DNA from 3 places in the Xenorhabdus santafensis genome. Region 3 is predicted to be linked to each of the others. Evidence: predicted binding sites of a transcription regulator. Region 3 holds the regulator's gene; each other region holds the start of a gene.
What was found. The regulator CRP, encoded in region 3, controls carbon source genes, mostly activating them, when cyclic AMP is high. The targets are predictions, from matches to a motif close to ATGTGANNNNNNTCACAT.
Positions count from the first base shown of each region.

Region 1: the regulator CRP is predicted to act here: its motif matches at 1,330-1,347, upstream of FE392_RS01550 (NupC/NupG family nucleoside CNT transporter).
Region 2: the regulator CRP is predicted to act here: its motif matches at 1,748-1,765, upstream of msrB (peptide-methionine (R)-S-oxide reductase MsrB).

Region 1 covers NZ_VCDN01000010.1:2,917-6,487, forward strand. Annotated here, with positions in the region: gene FE392_RS01550 (NupC/NupG family nucleoside CNT transporter) at 72-1,262, opposite strand; gene ligA (NAD-dependent DNA ligase LigA) at 1,449-3,482, opposite strand; gene zipA (cell division protein ZipA) at 3,543-3,571, opposite strand, start outside.
Region 2 covers NZ_VCDN01000058.1:3,056-6,626, forward strand. Annotated here, with positions in the region: gene FE392_RS14310 (Thoeris anti-defense Tad2 family protein) at 1-26, opposite strand, end outside; gene FE392_RS14315 (Arm DNA-binding domain-containing protein) at 282-494, opposite strand; gene FE392_RS14320 (YeaC family protein) at 710-979, opposite strand; gene msrB (peptide-methionine (R)-S-oxide reductase MsrB) at 1,216-1,629, opposite strand; gene gapA (glyceraldehyde-3-phosphate dehydrogenase) at 1,972-2,967, shown strand; gene FE392_RS14335 (D-hexose-6-phosphate mutarotase) at 3,235-3,571, shown strand, end outside.
Region 3 covers NZ_VCDN01000011.1:245,019-248,589, forward strand. Annotated here, with positions in the region: gene FE392_RS02730 (aminodeoxychorismate synthase component II) at 1-83, shown strand, start outside; gene FE392_RS02735 (aspartate aminotransferase family protein) at 206-1,429, shown strand; gene crp (cAMP-activated global transcriptional regulator CRP) at 1,527-2,159, opposite strand; gene FE392_RS02745 (phosphoribulokinase) at 2,664-3,533, opposite strand.

The sequences.
Region 1 (3,571 bases), on a different contig from region 3:
TCATATAAAAAAAGTGGTATCTGTAAAGACACCACTTTCATTCATTATCACCACAAATTACGGGGCAGAGATTAAATACTCATTATCAACCCTGTAATTGCAGCAGACAAGAAGCTAACCAAAGTAGAACCAAACAGCAGTTTCAGTCCAAAACGGGCAACCGTATTGCTCTGTTTCTCATTCAGCCCTTTAATGGCTCCAGCAACAATCCCAATGGAGGAAAAGTTGGCAAAAGAGACCAAAAATACGGACAAAATGCCTTTCGAACGCTCACTCAGTTCACCTGCAATTTCCTGCAACCCCTGCATCGCCACAAATTCGTTGGAAACCAGTTTGGTCGCCATGATACTGCCCACTTTCAGTGCTTCATCACTTGGAATGCCGATAATCCAAGCAAACGGGTAAAACACATATCCCAGGCATTCTTGGAATGTAATACCAAATACTAAGTGGAAAATGGCATTGATGCCCGCAATCAAAGCGATAAAGCCAATCAGCATTGCAGAAACAATCAAGGCGACTTTGAAACCAGCCAGAATATACTCACCCAGCATTTCAAAGAAACTTTGCCCTTCGTGAAGATTGCTCATCTGAATTTCTTCTTCACTGTCAACAGAATAAGGGTTGATGAGCGACAGAACGATAAAGGTGCTGAACATGTTGAGAACCAATGCTGCAACGACGTATTTCGCATCCAGCATTGTCATATAAGCGCCCACGATAGACATGGAAACCGTAGACATTGCCGTCGCAGCCATCGTATACATCCGGCGCTCAGACATTTTTCCCAACACATCTTTATAAGCAATAAAGTTCTCTGATTGCCCCAAAATCAATGAACTGACCGCATTAAACGATTCCAGTTTTCCCATCCCGTTCACTTTCGACAACACCGTGCCTATCGCTCGGATGATAATCGGCAGTACTTTGATATGCTGCAAAATACCAATCAGGGCGGAGATAAAAATGATCGGACACAATACATTCAGGAAGAAAAACGCCAGATTCGCTTCTATCATGCCGCCGAATACAAAGCTGGTACCCTTTGCGGCATAAGACAATAAATGAACAAAAAGATTGTCAAATGCTTTAACAATCCCCAGACCTGCATTAGAATTCAGGAAGAACCATGCCAAAAAGAGCTCAATGACAAGTAACTGAATAATATAGCGAATCTGAATACCTTTTCGGTTATTGCTCGCAAAGACAGCTAAGCCGCCAATCACTGCTAATGCGAGGAAAAAATGAAAAATATGAGACATAAAAAGAACTCCAAACGTGACACTGCGCAAATTTATAACTGTATTTTATGTAACGCAAAGCAATAAATTTTGACTATTATCACATTAATTTACTATTTAGGCGGCTATAAATTTCTATTTAGCCAACCCGATCACATTTTCTTCATCATATGATTGATGTGAAACGGATTGGCTAAACGAAACAAATTACTCACCCAACAAACGAATCATCTCTTCTTCATCAATAACCGGAATACCTAATTCATTGGCTTTAGCTAATTTAGAGCCTGCGGCTTCGCCAGCGATAACCAGATCTGTTTTTTTCGAAACACTCCCTGTTACTTTTGCCCCTAAAGCCATCAACTTATCTTTAGCCTCATCTCTGGATAAACGGCTCAATGAACCGGTCAATACTACGATCTTACCTGTAAATGGGCTATCAACTTCGTACAAGGGCAAGCTTTCAGCAGATTCCCAATGAATACCAATATTATTGACCAAATCATCAATTACAGATTGGTTGTGTGGCTCATTGAAGAAATTCACAACATGGCTGGCAACAATGCCCCCTACATCCTGTACTGCGATTAATGCCTCGATATCCGCCGCACGCAATTTTTCCAGCGTGCCGAAATGAGAAACCAAATTGGCGGCCGTGGCTTCACCAACTTCACGGATCCCCAAAGAATAAATAAAACGGGCAAACGTGGTTTTTTTGGCATTTTCCAAGGCGTTAATGACATTTTGGGCAGATTTAGGCCCCATTCGATCCAGCCCGGTCACTATCCCTGCGGTAAGACGGAAAAGATCGGCTGGTGTTTTAACATATTCTTTATCCACCAACTGCTCAATGATCTTTTCTCCCATGCCATCAACATCCATGGCACGACGGGAAACAAAGTGCTTCAACGCTTCTTTGCGCTGTGCCCCGCAAAATAGCCCTCCGGTACAGCGAGCTACCGCTTCACCTTCAACGCGCTCTATATCAGAGCCACAAACCGGGCAGCTCTCAGGGAAAATCACTTCCCGGCTTTCAGCCAGCCGATGTTCATGCACAACTCCCACCACTTGCGGGATAACGTCCCCAGCCCGGCGGATGACCACCGTATCGCCAATGCGCAAGCCCAAACGTTCAATTTCATCTGCGTTGTGCAATGTGGCATTGCTGACCGTCACTCCCGCAACGGATACCGGTTCCAAACGCGCAACAGGCGTAATGGCACCGGTACGCCCTACTTGAAACTCAACATCACGGACAATCGTCATCTGTTCTTGGGCTGGAAATTTAAAGGCGGTTGCCCAACGTGGCGCTCTGGCAACGAAACCTAACTTTTCTTGTAATGCAAGGGAGTCAACTTTGATTACAACCCCGTCGATATCAAAACCCAGTATTGGCCGCTGCTGCTCAATATCACGGTAAAAATCCATTACCTGCTGGGTTCCCTGACACAATTTCACTTTGTCACTGACGGGCAGGCCCCACTGTTTAAATTGCATCAAACGCTCATAATGGCTTTCAGGCAGCTTCCCATTTTCAAAATTGCCACCTTCAAGAACACCGATACCATAACAGTAAAAAGTAAGTGGGCGCTTGGCCGTAATACGTGGATCAAGCTGGCGCAAGGAACCCGCTGCTGCATTGCGAGGATTGGCGAATACTTTATTGCCGGTACGGCGGGCTTCTTCGTTGAGCTTTTCAAAGCCAGCCTGCTTTATGAAAACTTCGCCGCGAATTTCAACACGATCGGGGATATTCTTCCCTTGTAAACGTAGGGGAATCGCATGAATGGTGCGGACATTGGCTGTAATGTTTTCCCCTGTCGTTCCATCACCACGAGTTGCTGCTCGCACTAATTCACCATTTTCATACAGCAGGCTGACAGCCAGACCGTCCAATTTCAATTCACAGCAAAACACCAAATCCCGGCTATCTTTCAGGCGATCACGGACACGTTTATCAAACGCCAGATAACTTTCCTCATCAAATACGTTATCTAAAGACAACATAGGGATTTCATGGCGAACTTGCTCAAATGCAGTTAATGGCGCAGCACCGACGCGTTGGGTGGGAGAATCTGCCGTAATTAATTCTGGATGCTGTTCTTCCAATGCTTTTAATTCACGCATCAAACGATCGTATTCTGCGTCAGGGATCTCTGGCGTATCCAAAACATGATACAAATATTCATGATGGCGCAAAGTTGTTCTTAGTGTGTTGATTTTTTCGATAATATTTTTCATGACTTCTCACCAGAGATGAAAAAACCCCCGACTGGCGGGGGCTTAAAACTAAAGAAGGATTTATTCACCGATGTTGAGCGTATTGCGGA
Region 2 (3,571 bases), on a different contig from region 3:
TGATCAAGCTTATTAACTTCAGACATAAACACCTCGTTTTATTATTCGTTAAAGGTCATTTCATCCTATTGCTAATTAGCTAGTTAATATTGCTTAAGTCAGATTATTATTTTAATACAGAACGTGCTGTAGATATTAATACGCCTTAATATATGGCGACGCACTATAAAATATGATTGTTAATCGCGCGCGCAATTCAATGAGGTGTAAATTTGAAGTTTGCTACTGATGAAAATAAAAAATTCTCAGATTCCTTACGAACACGCTTGACCATTTTTGGGTTACGATGTTGTTCCAGTTCTCCACTGGTAAAAAGTTACAGCGTCCCGCGCATCTTTTAAGCTGGTTGATGAGTAGCTTCCGATGTCAATTCGATCTCCTTTCCCATTCCAACGATATCTAAGTTGAAATATGATTTTTCCTTTAGGAGTCACACGAACAGACAACCCATCACTGCCCGATTTGGTAACCATTTTTTTCTTGAGGTTTGCCATTGGTGATACGAAGCCATGAATCAGTAATAGCCATATCGCTTTCCTTAAAAAACAATACAGCTTTTAATGCAGTTTATGTACACAGATATGTACATATTTATCGTGATACAAGGTGCATATTTGTGACTATCACTGACCATCTAGACAAAAAATAAAATAAATTTAAAAATCAATATATTACCAATAAAGACATGCCTGCATCTGGCCATTAGCATCTAGAGATGATTAATGACAACTATTTCGGATTGGAATGTAGCTTTCAGCTCTTGTTTACTTTTTACCTTAATTTGGCCATCCATACCAATCGTCATATGTTCAGGATCTTGATTATGCTTGGCCTGCCAAAGCATCACTGCCTGTAAACTGTATTCTTTCTGTTCTGGTGTAAGCGGTACACCATCTTGCCATTTCCCCAATTCAACGGCCTGAGCCAAGCGTTGATAAATTTCTGGCGTCATCGCGGAGAGTAAATCATCCAACTTCATAGATAGTTCCTTAGCGGCTATATGCTATTTTCTGCGTTTCGTGCGTTACAAATTTACCTGATAAATTTGCGCGTTGATACTGCATTACATTCGTGTGCCCGGCATTGCCACAAATAGGCATATTGGCGAATTACAGTTAGCTGAATCGTTTCTATTTTATATATTTTTCTTAAAATATTTCCATTTCATGGGTAAATTCACTGATTCAGAGAAATTCAACACGCATCAATCTAAAATTAGCCTTCTGTTTTTTCACCCGTTTCGTCATCAACAAAACTCAGCGAAGCTGAATTAATGCAAAAACGCTCCCCTGTCGGTTTCGGGCCATCGGGAAAAACATGGCCTAAATGAGCCTGACAATGGCTGCAACGCACTTCTATACGGTGCATATTATGGCTGTAATCATCAAGATAAGTAATGGATTCATTACTCACAGGCTGATAAAAACTCGGCCATCCACACCCAGAATCAAACTTGGTTTCAGAAACGAATAACGGCTGATGGCAACACAGGCAATGGTAAATGCCACTTTTTTTGTTGTGCAATAATTTCCCTGAAAATGGAGGTTCAGTGCCCGCTTCTTGCGTAACATAGCGCTGCGTTGAATTAAGTTTTTCTATAGAAAGGGAAATATTTTGACTCTTACTCATAATAACCACCTTTTAAGGCCGGTATTTTCAATAAAAAATCACCGAAAACAACAAAAAATTAACATCTAAACAATGAAATCCATTCTAACTCATTCAACACAGCAATTTACCTTACTAATTGTGATAAGTCTCACATATCTAATCGATGGTAACTTTAAATATCTCCTGATACCCCGATAATGATGTGCGTAGAGCTTGTACCAGCTGTACAACAAGCGTTCATATGGTGATTATTAAATTGATCTTTTTCAATTGTTGACACGATTCCGCTTGACGGCTGGCAAGATTTTGGTAACTTTAGACACAACTTTTAATTCACTAAAAAATAGCTGGTGGAATACTATGACTATCAAAGTAGGTATTAACGGTTTTGGTCGTATCGGCCGTATTGTTTTCCGTGCTGCCCAAGAACGTTCAGACATTGAAATCGTTGCTATCAATGATCTGTTGGATGCAGAGTACATGGCTTACATGCTGAAATACGATTCAACCCACGGCCGCTTCAATGGCACTGTTGAAGCAAAAGACGGTCAGTTGATTGTTAACGGCAAAACCATCCGCGTTACATCTGAAAGAGATCCAGCTAACCTGAAATGGAACGAAGTTGGTGTTGATGTTGTTGCAGAAGCAACAGGTATCTTCCTGACTGACGAAACTGCACGTAAGCATATCGCCGCTGGCGCGAAAAAAGTTGTTCTGACTGGCCCATCCAAAGACGACACTCCAATGTTCGTTATGGGTGTTAACCACAAGGCCTATGCAGGTCAGGAAATCGTTTCCAACGCATCTTGCACAACTAACTGCCTGGCTCCACTGGCTAAAGTTATCAATGACAAATTCGGCATCGTTGAAGGTCTGATGACAACTGTTCACGCAACAACTGCTACCCAGAAAACTGTTGATGGCCCTTCAGCAAAAGACTGGCGCGGCGGCCGCGGTGCAGCACAGAACATCATCCCATCTTCTACCGGCGCAGCAAAAGCAGTAGGTAAAGTTATTCCTGAACTGAACGGCAAACTGACTGGTATGTCTTTCCGTGTTCCTACTCCTAACGTTTCTGTTGTTGACCTGACTGCACGTCTGGAAAAACCAGCAACTTACGCAGAAATCTGCAACGCAATCAAAGAAGCAGCTGAAGGCGAACTGAAAGGCATTCTGGGCTACACTGAAGATGACGTTGTTTCTACCGATTTCAACGGTGAAAAACTGACTTCTGTATTCGATGCTAAAGCAGGTATCGCGCTGAACGACAACTTTGTTAAATTGGTTTCTTGGTATGACAACGAAACTGGTTACTCCAACAAAGTTCTGGATCTGATTGCTCATATCTCTAAATAATTGAGTTTAATCCCCCAAATAGGGGTTATGATCGACATTCAAAAGCCATCTGCATAAGATGGCTTTTTCACATAGTTATCTATGCTCCCAGGGATTCACTCTCTTGCCGCCGCGATGCAACTTGAAATCCATTGGGTATATATTTCTCAAATGTATCTTTTCAAAAGATTAAGCTATTCTTGAACCTTGCTTTAACTGTCAATTCAGAGAACGCAGCCAACAGAGCTGCAATTTAAAAGACGAAGAGCATACATAAGGTTATGACAGATGCTTGATAAAATTTTCTCATTACCGGTTACAGAACAGATATCCCCTTACATCAGTCAACGGAATATCGGTGATTTCCCATTGATTGTGGTTTCACATCCCAAGGCTCGTGGTGCAATCAGCATTCAGGGGGCGCACCTCATTGCGTGGCAGCCCAGCGGTGAAAAACCCGTCTTGTGGCTAAGCGATAACACAGCATTCCATTCGGGTACGCCCATTCGTGGCGGCATTCCCATTTGTTGGCCCTGGTTTGGTTCATCTGCTTCCCCCAGCCACGGATTTGCACGAATAATACCGTGGGAATTCAAAGCACATCATGAAAACCAAAATGGTGTTA
Region 3 (3,571 bases):
CGCTGGAAGGAGTGCAGTTTCACCCTGAAAGCATTCTTAGTGAGCAAGGTCATGAGTTATTGAATAATTTCCTTAAATATTAGCCATATATCATTATTACCCCTCACAAAGTTGTTTTTTTATTTGCCACCATCTGATTTTTTATTCATATTTTATGATTATTATTTCATTTTGATATGGCAAATATAAAAACAAGGTGAGGGAAATGGCAGAGCATGCAGGAAAAAATTTAACTACCTTCAATCAGGTGATGTTGCCAGTTTATGCACCGGCAGATTTTATTCCTGTTCGCGGGAAAGGCAGCCGGATATGGGATCAACAAGGTCACGAATATATTGATTTTGCCGGTGGCATTGCTGTTTTGGCCTTGGGACATTGCCATCCGGCCTTGGTCAATGCCCTGAAATTGCAAGGCGAAAAATTGTGGCATGTCAGCAATATTTTCACCAATGAATCGGCTTTAATTCTGGCGCAAAAGCTGATTGATGCAACGTTTGCACAAAAGGTCTTTTTCGCCAATTCAGGCGCTGAGGCAAATGAAGCCGCATTTAAACTGGCTCGCCGTTATGCCATTACTCGCCATCACCCGGATAAAACCAAAATCATCGCTTTTCATCAGGCGTTTCATGGGCGCACATTTTTTACCGTTTCAGTGGGTGGACAACCGAAATACGCCGATGGGTTCGGCCCCAAGCCCGCTGATATTATCCATGTTCCTTTCAATGAGTTGGACGCAGTCAGAGCCGTGATCAGTGACGATACCTGTGCTGTTGTTTTAGAACCCATTCAAGGGGAAGGTGGTGTGACTCCTGCGACGGCAGAATTTCTGCGTGGCGTGCGTGAACTGTGCGATAAGCACCAAGCCTTGTTGGTTTTTGATGAAGTTCAGAGCGGCATGGGGCGTACTGGCAAGCTGTATGCGTACCAGCATTATGGTGTCATTCCGGATATTCTGACAACAGCAAAAGCCTTGGGAGGCGGTTTTCCAATCAGTGCCATGTTAACCACGGATGCTATTGCGGCGGCAATGGAAATAGGCTCCCAGGGAACAACCTATGGTGGAAATCCACTAGCTTGCTCTGTGGGAAGCGCCGCAATTGATATTATCAATACACCGGAAGTGTTGGCAGGAGTGGAAAAACGGCATGATTTGATTATCCATGCGCTGGAAAAACTGAACCAAAAATATGGCATTTTCCACGAATTTCGCGGAAAAGGGCTGCTGATTGGAGCTGTATTGCAAGCTGAGTATCAGGGGAAATCCAAAGAGATATTGCAGTACGCGGCGGAACAAGGTTTGATGCTATTGAGTGCTGGAGAGAGTATCTTACGTTTTACCCCTTCATTAATCATTCCTGAGGATGACATTGCGGAAGGCATGGCACGGTTGGATCGCGCGATTGCACGTTGGTTGAAATGGGGTGAATAAGTCAGCGAACAGGAAAGCAAGCAGGAAGAAGAAAACAGAATAAAGCAGCCAGTGTGGGATCGGTGGATGACACTGGCTGAATTTAGACGTTCAGGAACTAACGGGTTCCATAAACAACAATAGTTTTACCATGTGCAGAGATCAGGTTTTGATCTTCCAGCATTTTCAGAATGCGGCCAACCGTTTCACGGGAGCAACCTACAATCTGCCCGATTTCCTGACGTGTAATTTTGATTTGCATACCATCAGGGTGGGTCATTGCATCGGGCTGTTTGGCCAGATTGAGTAAAGTCTGGGCGATACGGCCTGTAACGTCCAGAAAGGCTAAGTTCCCCACTTTTTCAGAAGTCGTTTGCAGGCGACTTGCCATCTGAGCAGATAAACGCATCAGAATGTCAGGGTTAACCTGAATTAACTGGCGAAATTTCTTGTAGGAAATTTCAGCCACTTCACAGGCACTTTTAGCTCGTACCCATGCCGTACGCTCTTGCCCTTCCTCAAACAATCCAAGTTCACCAATGAAATCTCCCTGATTTAAATAAGAGAGAATCATCTCCTTGCCTTCTTCATCTTTTATTAGAACAGCAACCGAACCTTTAACAATGTAGTAAAGCGTCTCTGCTTTCTCACCTTGATGAATAAGCGTGCTCTTGGATGGATATTTGTGAATATGGCAGTGTGACAAAAACCATTCAAGAGTAGGGTCTGTTTGTGGCTTGCCGAGAACCATTCGCTTTATCCTCTGTTGTTATTTCCGCCTTTGTGAAGTGAGAAACTGACTGTTTCCCTCTAGGCTGGCTTTATAAAGTCAATAGATTAACATATTAACTTGCTGAAAAACTGACAAGGGGAAATTTTATATGGCTGATAAGAATTTCAATATGCTGGTGTATTGAAGTTCGGCCATACTTCTTGCCAGTCTCGCTTGTAACCTAGTTTGTAACACAGGAAAACGTTTCTGTCTTCTCCTGTATCGCTTCAGCATATTAAACTGGTCGCTAGATTACCAGAAATTAGCCTGATGAAGCGGTTTTATTGATTTTGTATTTATAAAAAAAGAAAAAATAAGGTTAGGCGCTGTGCCTGAAATGTGAAGTTTCATCCTGTTTTGGCTTATTTAGGGAGAAGTTTTTTATCGTTAATTTATGGCGACATGAATTGGTTAATTATTTAAATAAAACAGGCAGCATTATTTTTTGTTACCTGTTTCATTAAAAATAAAATGAACTCTAGATTATGAGATCTTTTTGCCTTCCAGTAATTGTTTCACCAGCGGGGCCATAATTAATTCCATGGCCAAGCCCATTTTGCCGCCAGGGACGACGATAGTATCGATGCTGGAAATAAATGACCCCTGAAGCATAGCGAGCAAATAGGGGAAATCTATTTGGGTTAGGCCCCGGAAGCGGATCACGATAAAACTTTCGTCCAGCGAAGGGATCGCATTGGCTGAGAAGGGGTTAGAAGTATCAACCGTAGGGACGCGTTGGAAGTTAATGTGGGTACGCGAAAACTGCGGGGTGATGTAGCGGATATAGTCATCCATCGAACGGACAACGGAATCCATGACGGCTTCTCTGGAATGCCCGCGTTCACTGGTATCACGGATCAATTTTTGTATCCATTCCAGGTTGACAATGGGAACGACCCCAACCAGCAGGTCAACATGGCTGGCAACATTGTGCTGGGGAGTAACGACACCGCCATGCAGCCCTTCATAAAAGAGAATATCGGTGTTTGAGGGTAAAGGTTCCCACGGCGTGAATGTGCCGGGCAATTGATTATAGGGTACGGCCTCATCATAAGTATGCAGGTATTTCCGGCTGCGGCCGCTTCCTGTTTCACCATAGCCAGAGAATGTTTGCTCCAGCATACTGAAATCATTGGCTTCTGGCCCAAAGTAACTGATATGCCTGCCCTGTTCTTTTGCTTTTCGAATTTCAGCATCCATTTCAGGACGCGTATAACGATGGAAACTATCCCCTTCAATGAGTGCGGCCGTTGCGCCAAGTTGCTGGAAAATCTTGCGGAAAGCCACACTGGTTGTTGTTGTTCCTGCTCCACTGGAACCAGTGATTGCAATGACAGGATATTTGGCAGACATGAACAAACTCCTTATCAATAATTCTTGAAATTATATTT